Regions from separate parts of the Salinibacterium sp. NK8237 genome, predicted to be linked through region 2. Evidence: predicted binding sites of a transcription regulator. Region 2 holds the regulator's gene; the other holds the start of a gene.

Region 1 (9,588 bases), 900 kb from region 2:
TTTGTAAAGCCTGCACGCGCAGGTTCCTCGGTCGGAGTGACCAAGGTGTCGAGCGCCGACGAACTGGATGCCGCTTTTGCGACAGCTTTTGCCGAAGACTCCACAGCGCTCGTCGAACAGGCGATGACGGGCCGCGAGATTGAGTGTGGCGTGCTGTCGGGCCGCGACGGTGGTGAAACTCGCGTGAGTGTCGCCGGCGAGATCGTGGTCACCGGCCGCGACTTCTACGATTTCGATGCCAAGTATCTCGACGTTTCTGCGGCTGAACTGATCTGCCCAGCACCGCTGCGGGATGGCGAACTGTGGCAAATGCAGCGCACCGCAGCGCGGGCATTCGAATCCATCGGGGGAGCGGGGCTCGCCCGCGTCGATTTCTTCTTCGACGGCACCGAATTTGTGGTCAACGAAATCAATACGTTGCCTGGCTTCACACCGATCTCGATGTTCCCGAAGTGCTGGGCTGCAAGCGGCATGAGTTACCCCGAGTTGATCGACGAACTCATCGAACTCGGGCTAGAAACCGTTCGCTAGAGCGAACTATTCGGCTTCGTCGTCGCTGGACTCAGCGGTCTCGGTTGGCGCAATAGTGTCGGAGAATCCAACGCAAAAGCTGTCGGCCGGTACCTGACTGACGGCAGCGGCAAGTTGACTGAGCGCGTCAAAGCCCGAGACCTCGTCACCATCGATATCAGGGTCGCCGTCGCTGTCGACGATGACCTGCACGGCGGGATCGCGGCCGTAAGAGGTGAAGACGTAGTTGGGGGCGTCGCTGTCATCGCGCAGCCAGTCGATGCCGTCTTCGGGCGCGGTGACGCAGGCGAGTTCGGCGGTGGGATCAGGCACTGCAACGCCGCAGCGTAACAAGATCATGGCCGGTTCTCCCCACGCTCCCGTGCCCTGAGCATTGGTCTCGCGCTTGTCGAGACCAGCGACAGTGTCGGGGAGACGCACGATGACGTCGGCGCAGGATGGGTTGGCGGCGTCATCCGCAGGCTCCAGGGGAACAATCGCCGCGCATCCGCCCAGCGTTGCTAGCAAAGGAATCATCGCGAGCATGGCGATTATGGGGGTGCGGGTCGTCGTTCTCATCGCCTTCAGGCTACCGTGAGAATATGACGATTGACCGCGCGAGCGAGACCCTTGACACTCTCGGCGGCGTGGGCGAGCTTGCCGCGCTGAAGCGCATCTTTCCGCGACTGCCTTCTGCTGAGGCGGAGCTTCTCGGCCCGGGCGATGACTCTGCCGTGTTGGCAACGCCAGACAAGCGTGTCGTGATCACGACGGACATGATGATTCATGGCCCAGACTTTCGGCTGGCGTGGTCGTCTCCGTACGATCTCGGCTGGAAAGCTGCTGCCACAAATTTGTCGGATGTCGCAGCGATGGGGGCGGTTCCCACCGGTCTCGTGGTCGCAATTGCGGCACCCAACGACACCCCCGTCTCGGCGCTTGAAGCAATCGCCGACGGCCTGCGCGAGGGCTGCGAGACGCTTGCTCCCGGCAGCGGTGTAATCGGCGGCGACCTCTCGGTCTCCACAGTGCTCACGATTGTCATCACGGCCTTTGGTGATCTCGAAGGGCGCGCCCCGGTTCTGCGTTCTGGTGCCCAAGCCGGCGACGTGATCGCCGTCTCGGGCACGCTCGGCCTCGCGGCTGAGGGCTTGCGGTTGTTGTTCACTGAGGGCGTCGTTGATGGCGAACCGGATGCCGCAGCCGCCGCAGCCCTCGCGACAACGCATCCCGATGCCATCGCCGCCCAACTCAGGCCAGCGCCCCCGATCGCGGACGGCAAAGCCGCCGCTATCGGAGGAGCCACGGCCATGCTCGACCTGAGCGACGGGCTCGCGATCGATGCTCGCCGCGTTGCCACCGCTAGTGGCGTTGGGCTTGATTTGTCATCCGAAGCGGTGGGAGGCCGGGCGCAGCTCGACGGTGGGGAAGACCACTCATTGCTCGCGACGTTCCCGGAATCCACCCCGCTGCCCGCAGGATTCCGCGCGATTGGTCGCGTCGTCGAAGGCGAGGGCGTGCTTGTCGATGGCGTTGCCTACACCGAGCGCGGCGGTTGGGATCCCTATGCGGGCTGGGATGGCGCCGTCGGCTAGTCACAGTGGGCGGACCCTGTCTGACGGCGGATCCTGATCGCAGAAGTGCTGATCGCCGAAGTGCTGGCTGGCTATGCCTCGGTCGGCTGAACCCAGTAGAGCGTGGTGTCGCCGTAGTCTTTGCGCCGGTCGAGTTCGAGCCCAGCGGGCCACTCCGGTTCGGGGTCGCGCGAGCTGCGTTCGACGATCACGAGGGCGTCGGGGCTGAGCTGGCTCGCGAGCAGTTCGAGCGCTACCAGCAGTTCACCGTTGCCGAGTTCGTAGGGCGGGTCGATGAAGACGAGATCCCACTGATCACCGGATGTCTCTAAGAACGTGTGCACAGCGCGAGCGGCGGTAAGAATGATCGGCTTTGATCCGCGCGGAGCCTTTGCCGCGATGAGGGTCGCGTTCTTGCGGCAGGTGGCGGCGGCGCGAGCGTTGTTCTCGACGAGGGTGACGTGGGGTGCGCCGCGCGAGGCGGACTCGAGCCCGAGCGCTCCGGTGCCGGCGTAGAGGTCGAGCACGCGGGCGCCTTCGATCGCGTCGCGGGCTTCGAGCGCGGAGAAGATCGCTTCGCGCAGGCGGTCGCTTGTGGGGCGAGTGCCCGCGCTCGGTACGGCGATGGTGAGGGAGCCGGCATACCCGGCGATTATGCGTGTCATAGCGTGTCGAGCCTAGCCGGGGTGAGCGGGCGGGCGCTCGGGGCTCGCGTGGTGACGGGTGGGCGAGCCCGAGGGCGGGGCAAACGCCAGTGGTCCCCGGTACTCTTCTAGGGTGACCTCGCCCCTTGATCAGAAGCTCAGCGCCGTCTTGGGCGGGCGCACCGCTACCTCGATGCAGCGCGGTCTTGGCTTGCTCACGGTCGGCGATCTGATGACCCACTATCCGCGGCGGTATGCGCGGCGAGGCGAGCTGACTGCGTTGGCCCAGTTGCCGTTGGATGAGGCAGTCACGATCGTCGCAGAAGTGCGCGAGGTGCGCAATCGTCCGATGCGCAACAAGCGCGGCTCGATTCTTGAGGTGTCGATCAGCGACGGCACGGGCATCCTGACTCTCACGTTCTTCAATCAGGCCTGGCGTGCCAATGAGTTGACGCCGGGGGTGCGTGGAATCTTTGCGGGCAAGGTTGGCCAATATCGTGGCACGCGCCAGCTCGCTCACCCCGACTACGAACTCTTTGACCGGGATGCTCTCGAGCTCAAGAAGCCCGAGCAGGCCAAGTCATGGGCCGAGCAGCCGATCCCCATTTATCCGGCGACGTCGACGGTCGCGAGTTGGCAAATTCAGAAAGCCGTCGAGGTCGTGCTCGATACGCTTGGCCCGCTTGATGACCCGGTTCCGGATGCCGTTCGTCGCGAACGCGAGTTGCTTCCGTTTGCGAAGGCGCTTGAGCAAGTGCACCGCCCGAAGGTTGACTCGGACTGGCGGGCAGCTCGCGACACCCTGCGTTTTCAGGAAGCATTCGTTCTGCAGGCGGCGCTTCTGCAACAGCGTCAGAAACAGCGCGAATCGGAAGCCATCGCACGCACGGCCGGCCCACTGCTCGAAGGCTTCGACGCAGCGTTGCCGTTCACGCTCACGGGCGATCAGCAAACCGTGGGGGAGGAAATCTTCCACGACATGGCGCAGCCGGTTCCGATGAATCGGCTCGTGCAGGGTGAGGTGGGTTCCGGCAAGACTCTGGTCGCGCTGCGGGCGATGCTCGCGGTCGCGCAATCGGGTGGGCAATCAGCGTTGCTGGCTCCCACTGAGGTTTTGGCGCATCAACATTTCCGTTCGATCATCCGCACGCTGGGCCCCGATCTCGCGGCCGAACTGCGCCCGACCCTCATCACAGGCCAGCTGCCGACAGCAGAGCGCAAGAAGGCGCTGCTGGCGACCGTGTCGGGGGCTTCTCGCATCGTGATCGGCACGCACGCCCTCCTGGGCGACGCGGTCACGTTTGTCGATCTCGGTCTCGTCGTCGTTGATGAGCAACACCGTTTCGGCGTCGACCAGCGCGAAGCGCTGCGGCTCAAGGGCGCGAAGCCTCCCCACGTTCTGGTGCTCACGGCAACGCCCATCCCGCGCACGGTTGCGATGACCGTGTTCGGCGACCTCGATATCTCCTCGATTGCTGAGTTGCCCGCTGGCCGTCAGCCCATCAGCAGTCACGTCGTGCCCCTCGCCGAAAAACCAGGCTGGGTGTCGCGCGTCTGGCAGCGACTGGCAGAAGAACTCGCCATCGGTCGTCAAGGCTTCGTTGTGTGCCCCGCCATTGACGCCAAAACTGAAGAGCCCGGCAGTGAGCCGGCGCCCGCTGTCTCCGATGATCCGGATGCCGGACCACCGCGCCCGATCGCCAACGTGACCGAGGTGCTGGCGTCGCTCCGCAGCAACAAGGTTCTCGCGGGCAAGCGGATCGAGGCGCTCCACGGCAAGCTCTCGAGCGAGGAGAAAGACGAGCTCATGCGCGCCTTCGCCGCGGGCGACATTGATGTGCTCGTCGCGACGACGGTCATCGAAGTGGGTGTCGACGTGCCGAACGCCTCGGTGATGGTTGTGCTCGACGCTGATCGTTTCGGGGTCTCTCAGTTGCACCAGTTGCGCGGCCGGGTTGGTCGTGGTGGGGTTCCGGGGCTGTGCCTGTTCGTCACGGCAGCCGAGGTGGAGTCGTTGGCGCGCGAACGCGTTGAGGCTGTGGCATCCACCCTCGATGGTTTCGAACTCGCCAACAAAGACCTTGAGCTGCGCCGCGAAGGCGATGTGCTTGGCGGCGTGCAGTCGGGTGGGCGTTCGAGCCTCAAGCTGCTGCGAGTGGCCAACGACGGTCAACTCATCACCGAAGCGCGCGAGGCGGCTCAGGGGCTGTTGGTCGCAGACCCGACCTTGGCAGAGCATCCGGCGCTCGCCGAAGCACTCAAGCGTCGGCTTGACGAAAGTGCCGAAGCGTTCCTCGGCAAGAACTAGCGCATCCGCTCGCAAGCTTGCGCGCTCGAACACCGGCCCGCGGCAGGCAGCGCTCCCACCCGCGCGCTTTGCTGTGTTGCGCCAGATTTCCCCGCACAGCGAACTCCCACGCGCCAATGAGCACTGAGCGGCTATCGTGGGAGCATGAGTCGGATCGCTGTTGTTCCTGGGTCGTTTGACCCTGTCACCCTTGGCCACCTCGATGTGATTGAGCGGGCAGCGAAAACCTTTGACGAAGTGCACGTTCTCGTCGTGCACAACCCGGGCAAGACCGCGCTTTTGCCGATTGCGCAACGCGTCTCGCTCATCGAGCAGGCCGTTGCCGACGCCCACCTCGAGGGCAACATCCTTGTAACTAGCTGGAGTATGGGCCTTCTCGTTGACTACTGCACCGATGTCGGGGCGAGTGTCATCATCAAGGGCATCCGTTCTCAAGTAGATGTCGCGTACGAAACGCCCATGGCGATCGTCAACCGCGACCTCGCCGGGGTAGAGACGATTTTCATGCTGCCGAACCCCGCTCATGCGCACGTGTCTAGTTCGCTGGTGCGCCAGGTTGCCGCGCTTGGCGGAGACGTCGCGCCCTATGTTCCGCGTTCGGTTTCTGAGTTTTTGCAAGCGCCGCGCGACTAACACCGGCACAATGGGTTTATGACACTCACCCTCGGATACAAAGCGTCAGCAGAACAATTTGCCCCGCGTGAACTCGTTGAGATCGCGGTGGCCGCAGAAGCACACGGCATGGAGAGTGTTGCGGTTAGCGACCACTTCCAGCCGTGGCGTCACGAAGGCGGACATGCTCCGTTCTCGCTGACCTGGATGGCCGCGGTGGGGGAGCGCACCAGCACGATCCGTATCGGCACGAGTGTGATGACTCCCACCTTCCGTTACAACCCGGCTGTGCTTGCTCAAGCGTTCGCGACGATGGGTTGCCTCTACCCGGGGCGCATCATGTTGGGTGTTGGTTCTGGTGAGGCTCTGAATGAAATTGCCACCGGATTCCGTGGTGCCGGTGAGCAAGAGTGGCCCGAGTTCAAAGAGCGCTTCGCTCGCTTGCGCGAGTCGGTGCGCCTTATGCGAGCGCTCTGGACCGAGGATCGCGTTTCGTTCGAAGGGGAGTACTACTCCACTCACGACGCGAGCATTTATGACCGCCCTGACCAGCCCATCCCGATCTATATCGCTGCCGGTGGCCCCATGGTGGCGCGCTACGCCGGCCGTGCCGGAGATGGCTTTATCTGCACCTCGGGCAAGGGCATGGAGCTCTACAACGACGCGCTGATCCCCGGCGTGAAAGAGGGCGCAGCCAAGGTCGACCGCAAATTCGAAGACATCGACCGGATGATCGAAATCAAGCTCTCGTATGACACCGATGCCGACGTAGCCCTCGAAAACACGCGTTTCTGGGCGCCACTTGCTCTCTCGAAGGAGCAGAAGCACGACATCACTGACCCCATCGAGATGGAACGTGCCGCCGATGCTCTGCCCATTGAGCAGATCGCTTCGCGGTGGATCGTGGGCAATGATCCCGACAAGATTGTGGAAGAGATTCGTCCCTATGTGGATGCCGGCCTCAACCACCTCGTCTTCCACGCGCCCGGCAACGACCAGCGCCGATTCCTTGAGCTCTTCGAGCGCGACATTGCTCCGCGATTGCGGGCGCTGTAACTCGCGTTCTGACCGCAGCGGATCGCGCGAGAGCACGGCCCTAGTGCGACAGGCTTAACCAACGATGGGCGGATGCGTGAAGCATCCGCCCATCGTTGTTGTGCGCCACCGTCGAACGCGGCGACGTTCCGGTGTCAGCTAGCTCGTGACGGCGACTTTTTCGCTTGAACGAGCCTGGTTCGCCGAGTTGGTGCTGACCTCAATCTTTCGAGGTTTTGCCTTCTCGGAGACCGGAATAATGACGCTCAAGACGCCATTGTCGTAGCTGGCGCTGATGTTGTCGCGGTCGATGCCAGCGCCAATGCTGAACTGGCGCAGGTAAGAACCATAGCGACGTTCCTGAGAGAGCCACTTGGCTCCCTCGCGTTCGCCAGCGGTGCGTTCGGCGCGAATGGTGAGCAACTGGCCATCAACGTCGACGTCAACGGAACCGGGATCGATGCCCGGAAGGTCGGCGGTGAGGACGTACTCGTCCGCCTGACGGTACAGATCAACCGGCATCAGCTGGGCGCCGACGCGGGACTGGGCTGCTGCGGTGAGCCGGTCGAGTTCGGCAAAAGGATCAAATGACAGTGTCATGGGGAACCCCTTTCTCAAAGTTGAGTCACCGTGACTCAACAATCAAAAATTAGCATTCTCGGCCTGAGAGTGCCAAGAAATTTCGCTTCATATTCGCTGAGAACGAAACGACCGCCGCCGGAGAGATCCAGCGGCGGTCGAGTGCGGCGAATTCAGCGGATGATGAACCGCGGATAGTTCTGCTCCTCGCGCGCTCGCGCTTGTTCCAGCCGTTCGCGGCTCAACTGGTGCTGAGCCCTCGCCGCAGTCCTTGCGTGACCGCGGGCACGGCCGGGCCGGCGGCTCCACGTGATGAGAGCGACGCCGAGGTGCAGAGCGAGCCGGTCGATCGGACCAACACGGCGTACTGCCCGAGTTGTGGGCTGCTCGACGGGGTCAGGTTCGGGCGGATGGGCGTGGCGGTCTTTCGAGGCCGCCAGTAGTTCATTCATGATGGAAAACTTTCGTGACAGAGAGAGGTTGCGGATGGCGCGCCAAAGCGCGCTGTTTCAGGTGGCGACCCAACGGCATCCTTCAGCGATCGCGAGTCGCTAGAGAAGGGGTGATCATCACTGTGCGTGCTGCGCATCCTCAGTGAGGGTGTGCCGACTCGTCAGTCGAACGCGGTCTCGTGATGATCGAGTTGGGTCGTGTGCTCCGTGAGCGCCGCCACCGTCAGAACCGGTGAGCGGAGAACGCTAACCGGTTAGGCGGTGAGGGTGCCGACGGAGCCGGCGGTAGTGGGGTTCTTCGTAATGGTGAACGTAAACACGTCAGGCTCCTTTCAATAGTTGGCGTTTGCTCAGTGTAGGACGGGTGCTCGTTGAGAACAAGACCCTATTTAGCTGCGATGCACAGCCGTGATGATTACTTCGGCAAGTTCCGCTGGCTTCGTGAACTGTGGCCAGTGCCCGGTGGGGAGGTCAACGAGTTCGAGGTCGTCGAGGCGTGCAAGCTCTGAGGCGAATGGCTCAGAGTCGCGCATCCATGACCGCAATTGTTCGCTCGTGAACTCACAACAAATCACTGTGGCGGGAACGCTAAACCGTGCCGGAGTCGACAGATTTTGCGGGTCGCTGGCCACGCGAGCGGGCTGCGGAATCGCCATCTCCCGAAAGGTGGCCCGCAGCTCAGCGGTGAGATCAACAAGGTCTTCGTCGTCGAATACCGCCCAATCGGGCAGCGGAATCTCACCATCAATCGTCGGAAGGTCGGCGTTGATCGGCATCCCGTGGGGGAGCGGCACCGTGTCAACGTGCACGATGCGGGCGAGGCAAGTGGGGCGAGCATCCGCAACAGCGTGGGCGATGGGGCCGCCACCGCTGTGGGCCACGAGCACAATATGAGGTGCTGTTTGGGCGTGCGCTGCATCATCCTCGCAGTCGTAGTCTCGAGTGAGGCCGTCGACCACCGCCACCACGGCGGCAACATGGTCGGCCAGGGTGATGGTTGCTCGGTCGGTGTCGTCGCGGTGAAGACCGGGAAGCGTCAGCGGATGAACGGTGTAGCCAGCAGCGCGCAGCGACTGGGTGATGGGTGCCCACGACGCTTCGTCGAGCCAGAACCCTGGAATGAGAATGACGTGCATGAGTGGACTAGCGGTGCTGGTCGAAAACGCGCCCAGATTCATGCCGACTCCTCAGTGAGTAGATCGCCCCATTATCCGCTCGTCGCGACGGCAATTCAATGCTCTGAAAGCCGGGTGCAGCACGAAGGGCGCAATGCACGCCACAATAGACGGATGCCCGTGACAGTTGCTGCACCCCACATCGGCTACGCCGCCATGCTCGAACGGTTCCATCCGCGCGAAGTCATGGAGTTCGCGCAGTATGCAGAAACGCAAGGATTTCGCGGCGTGATGGCGGCGGACCACTACCAGCCGTGGATTCCACAGCAGGGGCAGGCATCCTTCGTGTGGAACGTGCTGAGCGCTTTGGGCGAGGCTACGACCGGCGACCTCGGTACCGGAGTTACCGCACCCACCTTTCGGTGGCATCCGGCAATGGTCGCTCAAGCCTCGGCGACGCTAGCCGCGATGAATCCCGGTCGGCACTGGCTCGGGCTCGGCAGCGGCGAAGCCATTAACGAACACATCGTCGGCCAGTACTGGCCAGAAGCCCCCGAACGCATTAACCGCATGTTCGAAGCCGTCGAGATCATCAAGAAACTGTTTGCTTCGGGTCTCGGCAACAAAGATGTGCGCCACGAAGGCCAGTTCTATCGGCTCGAATCGACACGCCTCTGGACCATGCCCGAAGTCGCGCCCGAGATCCTCGTTGCGACAGCGGGCCCCGTCGCCGCCAAGCGTGCGGGCAAAACCGTCGAC
Region 2 (9,588 bases):
CCAGAGGTCCACGCCCCGGTGAAGTCGTACCCTTGCACGTTTCCAAAGTCGAGGTAGTCGAACAGTTCGGGATCATTCCAGCCTCCAGACTCGATGTCTGAAGCGTTTGCGGGAAGGAACGCGCTCAAGGTGTAGTGCTTGCCGGTTGTTTCGCCGTAGGCATCGAGCTGCGTACGGAATTCCTTGAGGAGCAGACGGAAGTTGTTGCGGTCGTTGACAGTGTCAACGGTGTTTCCTTCGAGGCCATTGTTCGACCCTGGCCATTCCCAGTCGATGTCGATGCCATCGAACACTCCTGCTGCGGCCCCGTCGCCACCTCGGCCGTCAATGACGGGAAGGTTGCCTTTGATGTAGAGGTCAATGCAGGAAGACACGAGGTTCTCGCGAGAGTCAGCGGTTGCCGCTGCTGCCGAGAAGTTCTTCGACCAGGTCCACCCACCGATCGAGATGATCGGCTGAATGTTGGGGTTCTCTTCTTTCAGCTGCTTGAGCTGGTTGAATGAACCGGCCAGCGGCTGGTCCCACGTGTCGGCAACGCCAGAGACTGAGTTTGCTGCGGTGTAGCCCATTCCGAAGTCGGCCCACGCATCCCCGGCACCGTCAGATCCGGTGGAGCCTGAGCCTTGGGCTTGCTGCCCGATAAAGCATTCGAGGCTTTCGTTGTGGATGTTGCCGAAGGCGTAGTTGATGTGGGTGAGCCCGGCCGCGGCTCCGGAATCTTGCAGTTGCTTCAGTTTGAAGTCGCTCGAGTAAACGCCCCATTGGGGGAAGTAGCCGACGTTGCGGTAGCCGTTGAGGGCTGTCGGGGTTTCGTCGGCCGCGGCCGCGGCGGCGGCGAATGCGCCCGTCTGCGGTGCCGCAGTGGCGGCGGGGGCAATAAGCGCGCTGGCGAACACCGCGCTCGCAGCGGCGAGGGCGATGCCGGCGAAGCGTCGAGATGATCTCTGATGAGTCATGGAAAATGTGCCTTCCTGATGAATGAGTGTTATCGAAACGTAACAATCATGAGGAGGGATAGCGTCAGCAGAATCCACACTGTCTGAGCGTCGCGTGCGTAGTTTCCCGTAGTACTACGTAGTGGCGCTGCCAGCGCGACGGCGGGGGTTTTGCCGCGACAAATGGCCAAGCTGCGTTCGTGAACGAACGCCCACTTTGGCGAAGATTCGACCTAGATGGGTTTCGATGGTTCGCACAGACAAGTGAAGCTCGTGCGCCGCCTCACGGTTGGTCAACCCTTCGACCACGAGGGCAGCGATCTGTTGCTCCCGATGAGTCAGGGTGTTCATCCACTCGGGATGCGGTTCGTCGCGACTGAGCGTCGTGGGCGGTGGCACAGCGGTGATGTGCCGTTGCGGCTGACGGGTCGTTGCGTGTTCTGCGCGGTGTCTGGCCGGAAGAAGATCGACAGCAGGATAGAGCGAGGTGTGGTCCCGCTGGAGCGCATGGATCGACGACATCGCCCCGGAGGGTAGCGCAAGATCGGCCGCGGTGAGGCGGTGCACGCGGGCGCGGTGCTCGTCGCCGAGACGGAGATAGGCGGTCGCAATCTCCCATTCGATTCGCGCCTGTTCGAAACTGGATGCTTGCTCGTGGCTGATTCGTCTGGCCTGCACGAGAAGGTGCGGCAGGTCGTCACACGTGGCGATGGCAAGTAGCCCTCGAATATTCGTTGCTCTCTGAGTGGCAGTGTCGATCGGCTGGCGCGTGAGCGCTTCGCGAGCGGCGGCGGGGTTGCCCGCTGCGAGCCAGAGCTGTGGCTCGTCGGGAGCGGGAAGTTCGAAGGCGCTGAGCTGACTGCCTGCACGGTTGCTGCAGACCAGATTCATGAGGGCTGCAGCTTCACAGACCTCGTTCGCAGACGACGCGACTATGGCCTCGTTCACAAGGTTTTCCCGGTGGAGCGCTGAGGGATCGACATGAGACAAGAGCTGCGAGAGCGCTGTGCCGGCGGTGGAGGCAGTGCCATCAACGAGGGTGCTGTAGCGACCGAGCGCCGCTACGCCGAGACCGGCAAACGGTAGCCGCACCGGCAGGTCATAGGCGGCATCCTCGAGCAGTGTTTTCGCGCGAACGACGTGGCCGAGCGATGCTTCGGAAAGGGCGAGTGCCACCCGGAGGTGGGCTTCGAGAAGAGGCGTGGCGGCGTAGGCAAGGGCTCCGGCGCGTCCGGCCTGCCGGCGAGCGGGGGCGAAAGCGAGAAGCGAGCTAGAAAGCAGGTTGCTCGAGGCTGCCCACTCTCCATTGCCGGCGAACCCCAAAGCACCGGCGAGCACTGCGTAGCCATCGAGTGCGAGTGGTGCTGTGCCGATGTTGCGATCTTCTTGGGGGTCCAAGCCGAATGCGGCGCACCACTGGCGGGCGACAGCGACAAGCCAGACGCTCTCGCGGATGCCTTTGCCGAGTTCTTCGCCGCGCTCGAGAAGTTGTCGCGCCGCGGTGTGATTGCCGCGTTCTGCCGACAGCCCCGCGGCCAGGATGAGTCCGGCAACCACATCCGATCGGAGTCGCTCGTCGGTGGAGTCGGTGGCGGTTGGTCGTTGCTGCTGAAGCTGCTCTACAAATTTCAGTACTTCATCGATGGGCACGTAGCCGCGGGCGTAAGTGACAGAAACGATGAAGGGAGCGAGGGCTTTTGCCGCCCACCCCGTATCGTCACAGCGCATGACGCCGTTGAGCCAGTCAACGGCGTCGTCGACGAATCCAGAGTGGAGAGCCGTTAGTCCAGCAAGGAACTCGACGGACTGCGTGAGGTGCGCCGGGGCGTGGCTGGCAGCTTCGCGAGCAATTTCGTGGGCCCACACCGCGTCGCCGCGAAGGAATATTCGCTTCGATAGGGTGACGAGATCTTTCGTCAGTGCGGCATGGCCCTCGACGGCGGCGACAGAACGATGCCACACCGAAAACTCGTCGCCAGCCTCATTCGCGAGAGCATCCGCGAGGCGGTGATGGGCTTCAGTTCGCTCGGACACGCTCGCATGCGCAGAAACGTAAGCCCGAACTCTGGGATCTGAGATTTCGAATCGTCCCGAGTTCAGCGTAAGGAGTGAGCAGACATCGCTGCGGATGAAGGTGTCGACATCGATATGGGCTGCCGTGCACAGAAGTCGAGTCTGGTCAGTGACGCTGAGTGCCGCCAGAAGCAGAATCTGGCGCCCCGTGGAGTCGAGAGCGGCAACGGAAGCGCCGACAACCTCTTCTACGAGTGGCGTTGGTGGCAAGGGGTCAGGAAGCTCAGCATTGCCGGCGAGTTGTTCTGGCCGCAATTGAAGAGCCGTTTCGACAATCATGCCGGGGTTGCCGCACAGCGAGCGGTTCAAGATCGCGGCGACTTGAGGAGATGTTTCGCGCTGGTGCCCGTGCACCAGCAAGTCGAGGGTTTGCGCTGTGGTCACGGGTGGGAGGGTGCGGATTTCGAGCGGGCGATAGTCGAGCGCGGCGATGGAGCTCTCTTGGGCGGTGGCAAAAAGCACGACTCGAGGTGACTGTCCAGCGGCCAACTCGAGGATGACTTCCCGGGTATTCGCGTCGACAAGATCGATGTTGTCGACCAGCATCACAACGAGCGTGTCCGAGTCAACGGAATCAACGATCTGGTGATGGTTGCGGGTGATGTCTGTAGTGGCGGAGGGGAGTGAGCTGGCGTTGAAACGAATGACGTGGGGCGAATCGACCGCAGGCGTGGTGCTGAGTTCTGCAGCCAATCGATGGAGAAACTCGGCCTTTCCCATGCCACTATCTGCCGCCCAAATGACGCCTCCGGATTGGGCATCGACAATGTTCAGCGCGTAGGCAATCTCCGAATCACACTGGGGTGAAGGCCATCGGGGGTGGCCGAGTTGTGTTGATTGTTCACGGATCAAGTCAGCGTTATTTCGCTGAGCACTGCGCACGAATCGCCTCCGGGTTGCTGATCTTCGCAGAATGGGGAAATATCATTTTTACCCCACTTTGGGGGTCACTGGCTGTGAATTGCCACAGGCGACGACTGGGGGCCCGGGCTGCAGGCGTTTCGGGCGGTCCGACCCAGTACTTGAGTCACTCCCACTCAACTTTCAGCTACGCGGCTTGACTCTCGACGCGCGCAGGAGCAAACTTGATACAGCGCGACTCAAGTTCGTGCTTCACGAGACTTAAGGAGTAAGAGCACATGGCTCGAGCAGTAGGTATTGACCTCGGAACCACCAACTCGGTAGTTGCCGTCCTCGAAGGTGGAGAACCCACCGTCATTGCAAACGCCGAAGGAATGCGCACTACGCCTTCCGTCGTCGCATTCACCAAGGATGGCGAAGTCCTCGTTGGTGAAACCGCTAAGCGCCAGGCCGTCACTAACGTCGACCGCACCATCGCATCCGTCAAGCGCCACATTGGTACTGACTGGACCGTTGCTATCGACGACAAGAAGTACACCCCGCAGGAAATCTCCGCTCGCACGCTTGCCAAGCTCAAGCGCGATGCCGAACAGTACCTGGGTGAAGACGTCACTGACGCAGTAATCACCGTTCCTGCTTACTTCAACGACGCTGAGCGTCAGGCAACGAAGGAAGCCGGTGAGATCGCGGGCCTCAACGTTCTGCGCATCATCAACGAGCCCACCGCTGCAGCACTCGCGTACGGCCTCGACAAGGGTAAAGAAGACGAACTCATCTTGGTATTCGACCTCGGTGGTGGAACGTTCGACGTTTCGCTGCTCGAAGTGGGCAAAGACGACGACTTCTCCACCATCCAGGTCAAGTCGACCTCGGGTGACAACCGCCTCGGTGGTGACGACTGGGACGCCCGCGTCGTTGACTACCTGATCCAGCGCTTCAAGGACTCGACCGGTGTTGACGTTTCTGGCGACAAGATCGCGAAGCAGCGCCTCAAGGAAGCTGCCGAGCAGGCCAAGAAAGAACTCTCGTCGCAGATGACGGCAAGCATTCAGCTTCCGTACCTCTCGCTCACCGAGAACGGCCCGGCCAACCTCGACGAGACTCTCTCGCGCGCCAAGTTCGAAGAACTGACCGCAGACCTCCTCGAGCGCGTCAAGAAGCCCTTCAACGATGTCATCAAGGAAGCCGGCGTCAAGCTGAGCGACGTTGCACACGTTGTACTCGTGGGTGGATCGACTCGTATGCCCGCCGTCGTTGAGCTCGTCAAGAAGCTCACCGGTGGCAAGGAACCGAACAAGGGCGTAAACCCCGATGAGGTCGTAGCCGTTGGTGCTGCACTTCAGGCTGGCGTATTGAAGGGCGAGCGCAAGGACGTTCTGCTCATCGACGTCACCCCGTTGAGCCTCGGTATCGAGACCAAGGGCGGAATGATGACCAAGCTCATCGACCGCAACACCGCCATCCCGACCAAGCGCAGCGAGACCTTCACCACGGCGGATGACAACCAGCCTTCCGTGTCGATTCAGGTCTTCCAGGGTGAGCGTGAGTTCACTCGCGACAACAAGAACCTCGGAACGTTCGAGCTCACCGGCATCGCGCCGGCACCTCGTGGAATCCCGCAGGTTGAGGTTACTTTCGACATCGACGCCAACGGCATCGTGCACGTGTCCGCTAAGGACAAGGGCACCGGCAAGGAGCAGTCGATGGTCATCACGGGCGGTTCAAGCCTGTCGAAGGAAGACATCGAGCGCATGGTTCGCGAGGGCGAAGAGCACGCTGCAGAAGACAAGGCTCGCCGTGAGGCAGCCGAGGTTCGCAACAACGCTGAGCAGCTCGCGTACTCCACCGGAAAGCTCATCACCGACAACGCTGAGAAGCTGCCGGAAGATGTGAAGACCGAGGTTCAGGCTGACGTCGACGCGCTCAACACTGCGCTCGCCGGCGACGACGAAGCAGAGGTCAAGACCGCGTTCGACAAGCTCACCGAGAGCCAGCAGAAGCTGGGCGAAGCAATCTACAAGCACCAGGAAGAAAACCCTGAGGCCGCTGCAGAGGGCGACACCGCTACCGCTGATGAAAGCTCTGACGAAGACATCGTCGACGCTGAAGTTGTTGACGAAGACGAAGCTGACACGGACAAGAAGTAGATGCCTGACAAAAACAAGGACCACGACGACAACCAGGATCCGGTGACTCACGACGACAGTCGTGTTGATCCGGAAATCGGCGACGTGAGTGCGGCCGACTCGGCTGCTGCAGAGCAATCTGCGGCAGCCGAGGGGCAGCCTTCCTCTGACGAGGAGCCTGCTGCGGGCGCCACGAAGGCCCCCGATGAGTTGAGTGAAGAAGACAAGCGTCTTCTTGAGGAAGCTAGTCGGGACCTCGTCGCTGAGATGCGCGATCAGATGTTGCGCGCTCAGGCTGAGCTGGTGAACTTCCGAACTCGCGTTGAGCGGGATCGAGTCGCGAACCGCGAAGCCGTGATCGCCGACGTCATCCGGTCGTTGCTGCCTGCCCTCGATGATCTCGATCGTGCCGACAAGCACGGCGACATTGTCGAAGGCACCCCCATCGCTCTTGTTGCGCAGAAGATCAACTCAAGTTTTGAGCGGTTCGGGTTGCGCAAGATCGGCGAAAAGGGCGAAGTCTTTGATCCTGCGTTCCACGAGGCTGTTGTTCATTTGAACGATCCTGAGGCGACCGAAAACACGATCGCTGATGTCGTTGAGCCGGGCTACATTCTTGGTGAGCGCGTTGTTCGTGCCGCGAAGGTTGCTGTCTCCGGCCCCACTGATTAGGTCGGGGGTGGCGTGTAGTGGCTAGCCAAGATTGGTTCGATAAGGACTTCTACAAGGTTCTCGGGGTGTCGAAAGATATCTCCGAGGCCGAGTTGAAGAAGACCTATCGCAAACTCGCGCGTCAGTTTCACCCGGATTCGAACCCGGGAGATCCGAAAGCCGAAGAGCGCTTCAAAGAAATTAGCGAAGCGCACTCCGTGCTTTCTGATCCGGAAACGCGCAAAGAATACGATCAGGTTCGTGCCATGGGCTCGGGCGCTCGCTTCCAAGCGGGCGGCCAGTCTGGCGGCTTCGAAGATGTCTTTGGTGGCATGTTCGGCGGCGGCCAGAGTTATGGCGGCCAAAGCTATGGCGGCGGTCAGGGCTATGGGGGAGGTCAGTCGAGCGCGAGCTTCGAAGACCTTCTCGGTGGCATGTTCGGCGGTCAAGCCGGTCCTGGTGGTGGCCCCGGATTCCGTGGTGGCCCCGCAAAGGGCCGCGATCTGGCAGCAAACACGACGCTAGATTTTGCTACCGCAATTAACGGCGAAACGATCAAGCTCCAGCCGGCCGGCGGTCGTCCGATGAACGTCAAGATTCCTGCGGGAGTCAGCGACGGTCAGAAGATCCGCCTCAAGGGCAAAGGTGAGGCGAGCCCCAATGGTGGCCCCGCTGGCGACTTGGTGCTCACGGTCGCGGTGCGCAAGCATCCGGTATTCGAACGTGACGGCAACAACCTTCGGGTTGTTGTGCCCGTGACGTTTGCGGAAGCTGTGCTCGGCGCCACTATCGAGGTGCCGACGCTGAGCGGTGCACCAGTGAAACTGAAGGTTGCGCCGGGAACCCCGAGCGGGCGAGTATTGCGAGTAAAAGGTCGCGGAGTCGCTACGACGAAGGCAACCGGAGACCTGCTTGCCGAAGTGCAAGTGGCCGTGCCTAGTCACGTTCCGGATGCTGCACTCAAGCACCTCAAGGCCTTTGCTGAAGCGATGCCCGCAGAAAACCCGCGGGACGATCTGATTGCTAGAGCCAGGAGCTAATAGTCATGGATGAGCTGAGCCCAGCCTTTGCTATCGCCGTTGCGGCGGAGTTGGCGGGCATGCATCCGCAGACACTGCGACAGTACGACCGTCTGGGTCTCGTGTCTCCCACGAGAACCAGCGGTCGTTCGCGGCGTTATTCCATGCGCGACGTGATGCAGTTGCGCGAGATCGCAGCCCTCAGCGCTGAAGGTCTCAACCTCGAAGGCATCAAACGAATCCTTGATCTTGAGAATCAAGTATCAGAACTCAGCACGCGCGTTCGCGAACTCGAAGCAGCGCTTGCTGATGAACTCCTTTCGAAGCCCGGCCGCCGCGTCTTCGCTGCCGGTTCTGCTGGTGAGGTGATCTCGCTCAAAGCGGGAACCCGCGCCCAGCGCGCCGACCAGGTCGAACTGTGGCGCCCTTTCCTGCGTCGCGATAACCAACTCCCACGGTGATCGTGAGCATCCGATGATGTTCCGTGAAGCTCCACCACTCGGCGGTTCCCCTATCTTGCGGCAGCGCTGGAGCGAAGTGACCTTCCTGCACTGGCAGGTTGATCCGGCCATCGTGGCTCCGCTGCTGCCTGAGGGATGCCGTCCCGACACGCTCAACGGCAGCACGTGGGTGGGACTCATCGCCTTTCAGATGTCTCAAAGTTCATTCTTTGGCGGGCCCCGCATCCCGTGGCTCGGCGACTTTCCCGAAGTCAATGTGCGCCTCTACTCTGTCGATGCCCACGGACGACGCGGAGTGGTCTTCCTTTCCCTCGAGGCGTCGCACCTGATTCCAGTGCTCACCGCGCGGCTAGCTTTTGGCCTGCCCTACCAGTGGGCATCGATGAAGATCGGGCAGCGAGACGGACAGATTGCCTACAAAACGAAACGGCACGGACGACCGGATGCGGCATCCCACATCATTGTGAAACCGGTAGATGACCCGGCGGCGAGCGTTGCGCTCGCGGCTGACCCGCTGGCAACGTTCTTGACCGCGCGGTGGGGGTTTCACGAGACTCATCGTGGACGCACGATCTACTCTCGCAACCACCACGAACCGTGGCCGTTGCAACCGGCCGAATTGGTCTACCTCGATGACGGTTTGCTCGCCGCTGCGGGGTTTGAGGGTCTAGCCGATCGCGTTCCCGACTCGGTGATGTACGCGAGCGATGTGACGACGGTGTTTGCGGCACCCCGTCAGCCGGCCCTTGCGCGGCAGCCTCGACCGAGTGCAATCTGGACATCCGCGCCTTCTGCGTAGGTATTTGCAGAAATATTGTGGAATTGCATAGACAATTTTGTGCAACATGGTCTCATCAGCACAAATGAGCATTGCCTCTTGCACTCGACAGGGACATGATGAGTAACCACACCGTCACACAAGCACAACACGATTGAAACGATGAACCTAGAGAATAAGGGCACGGGGATAGTTCCCGTTCGCGCGTCATTTTCTCGGTTCATCGCCGCAGGCAACGACGCCGAATAACGCAGGAGGCACCATGACGACAGTTCGCGCAGCAATCACACAGACCACTTGGACGGGCGACAAAGAGTCGATGCTCGACAAGCACGAGCAGTTCGCTCGGGATGCGAAGGCGCAAGGCGCCCAGATCATCTGCTTCCAAGAGCTTTTCTACGGTCCGTATTTTGGGATCACTCAGGACAAGAAGTATTACCGTTACGCCGAGCCTGTTGATGGCCCGATCGTTACGCGCTTCCAGGCCCTGGCTAAAGAGCTCGACATGGTCATGATTCTGCCGATCTATGAAGAAGCGATGACCGGCGTGTATTACAACACCGCCGTCGTTGTTGATTCGGATGGCACGAACCTCGGTTCGTACCGCAAGCATCACATCCCTCACCTCGACAAGTTCTGGGAGAAGTTCTACTTCACGCCCGGCAACTTGGGCTTCCCGATGTT

What was found. The regulator HspR, encoded in region 2, represses chaperone genes until heat shock. The targets are predictions, from matches to a motif close to AAGTTGAGTCNNNNNGACTCAACTT.
Region 1: a site for HspR is predicted at 7,301-7,325, ahead of I6E56_RS03860 (Hsp20/alpha crystallin family protein). Genes of this name have one in related genera too.

What each region holds. Positions count from the first base shown of each region.
Region 1 covers NZ_JADYWE010000001.1:788,976-798,563, reverse strand. The annotation lists gene I6E56_RS03895 (D-alanine--D-alanine ligase family protein) at 1-531, shown strand, start outside; gene I6E56_RS03890 (DUF3515 family protein) at 538-1,089, opposite strand; gene thiL (thiamine-phosphate kinase) at 1,113-2,105, shown strand; gene rsmD (16S rRNA (guanine(966)-N(2))-methyltransferase RsmD) at 2,177-2,749, opposite strand; gene I6E56_RS03875 (ATP-dependent DNA helicase RecG) at 2,922-5,036, shown strand; gene coaD (pantetheine-phosphate adenylyltransferase) at 5,181-5,669, shown strand; gene fgd (glucose-6-phosphate dehydrogenase (coenzyme-F420)) at 5,688-6,704, shown strand; gene I6E56_RS03860 (Hsp20/alpha crystallin family protein) at 6,843-7,283, opposite strand; gene I6E56_RS03855 (hypothetical protein) at 7,436-7,714, opposite strand; gene I6E56_RS03850 (alpha/beta hydrolase) at 8,104-8,892, opposite strand; gene I6E56_RS03845 (TIGR03557 family F420-dependent LLM class oxidoreductase) at 9,004-9,588, shown strand, end outside.
Region 2 covers NZ_JADYWE010000001.1:1,691,861-1,701,448, reverse strand. The annotation lists gene I6E56_RS08245 (glycosyl hydrolase family 18 protein) at 1-956, opposite strand, end outside; gene I6E56_RS08240 (LuxR family transcriptional regulator) at 1,071-3,728, opposite strand; gene dnaK (molecular chaperone DnaK) at 4,148-6,016, shown strand; gene I6E56_RS08230 (nucleotide exchange factor GrpE) at 6,017-6,667, shown strand; gene I6E56_RS08225 (DnaJ C-terminal domain-containing protein) at 6,685-7,686, shown strand; gene I6E56_RS08220 (heat shock protein transcriptional repressor HspR) at 7,692-8,126, shown strand; gene I6E56_RS08215 (YqjF family protein) at 8,143-8,925, shown strand; gene I6E56_RS08210 (nitrilase-related carbon-nitrogen hydrolase) at 9,167-9,588, shown strand, end outside.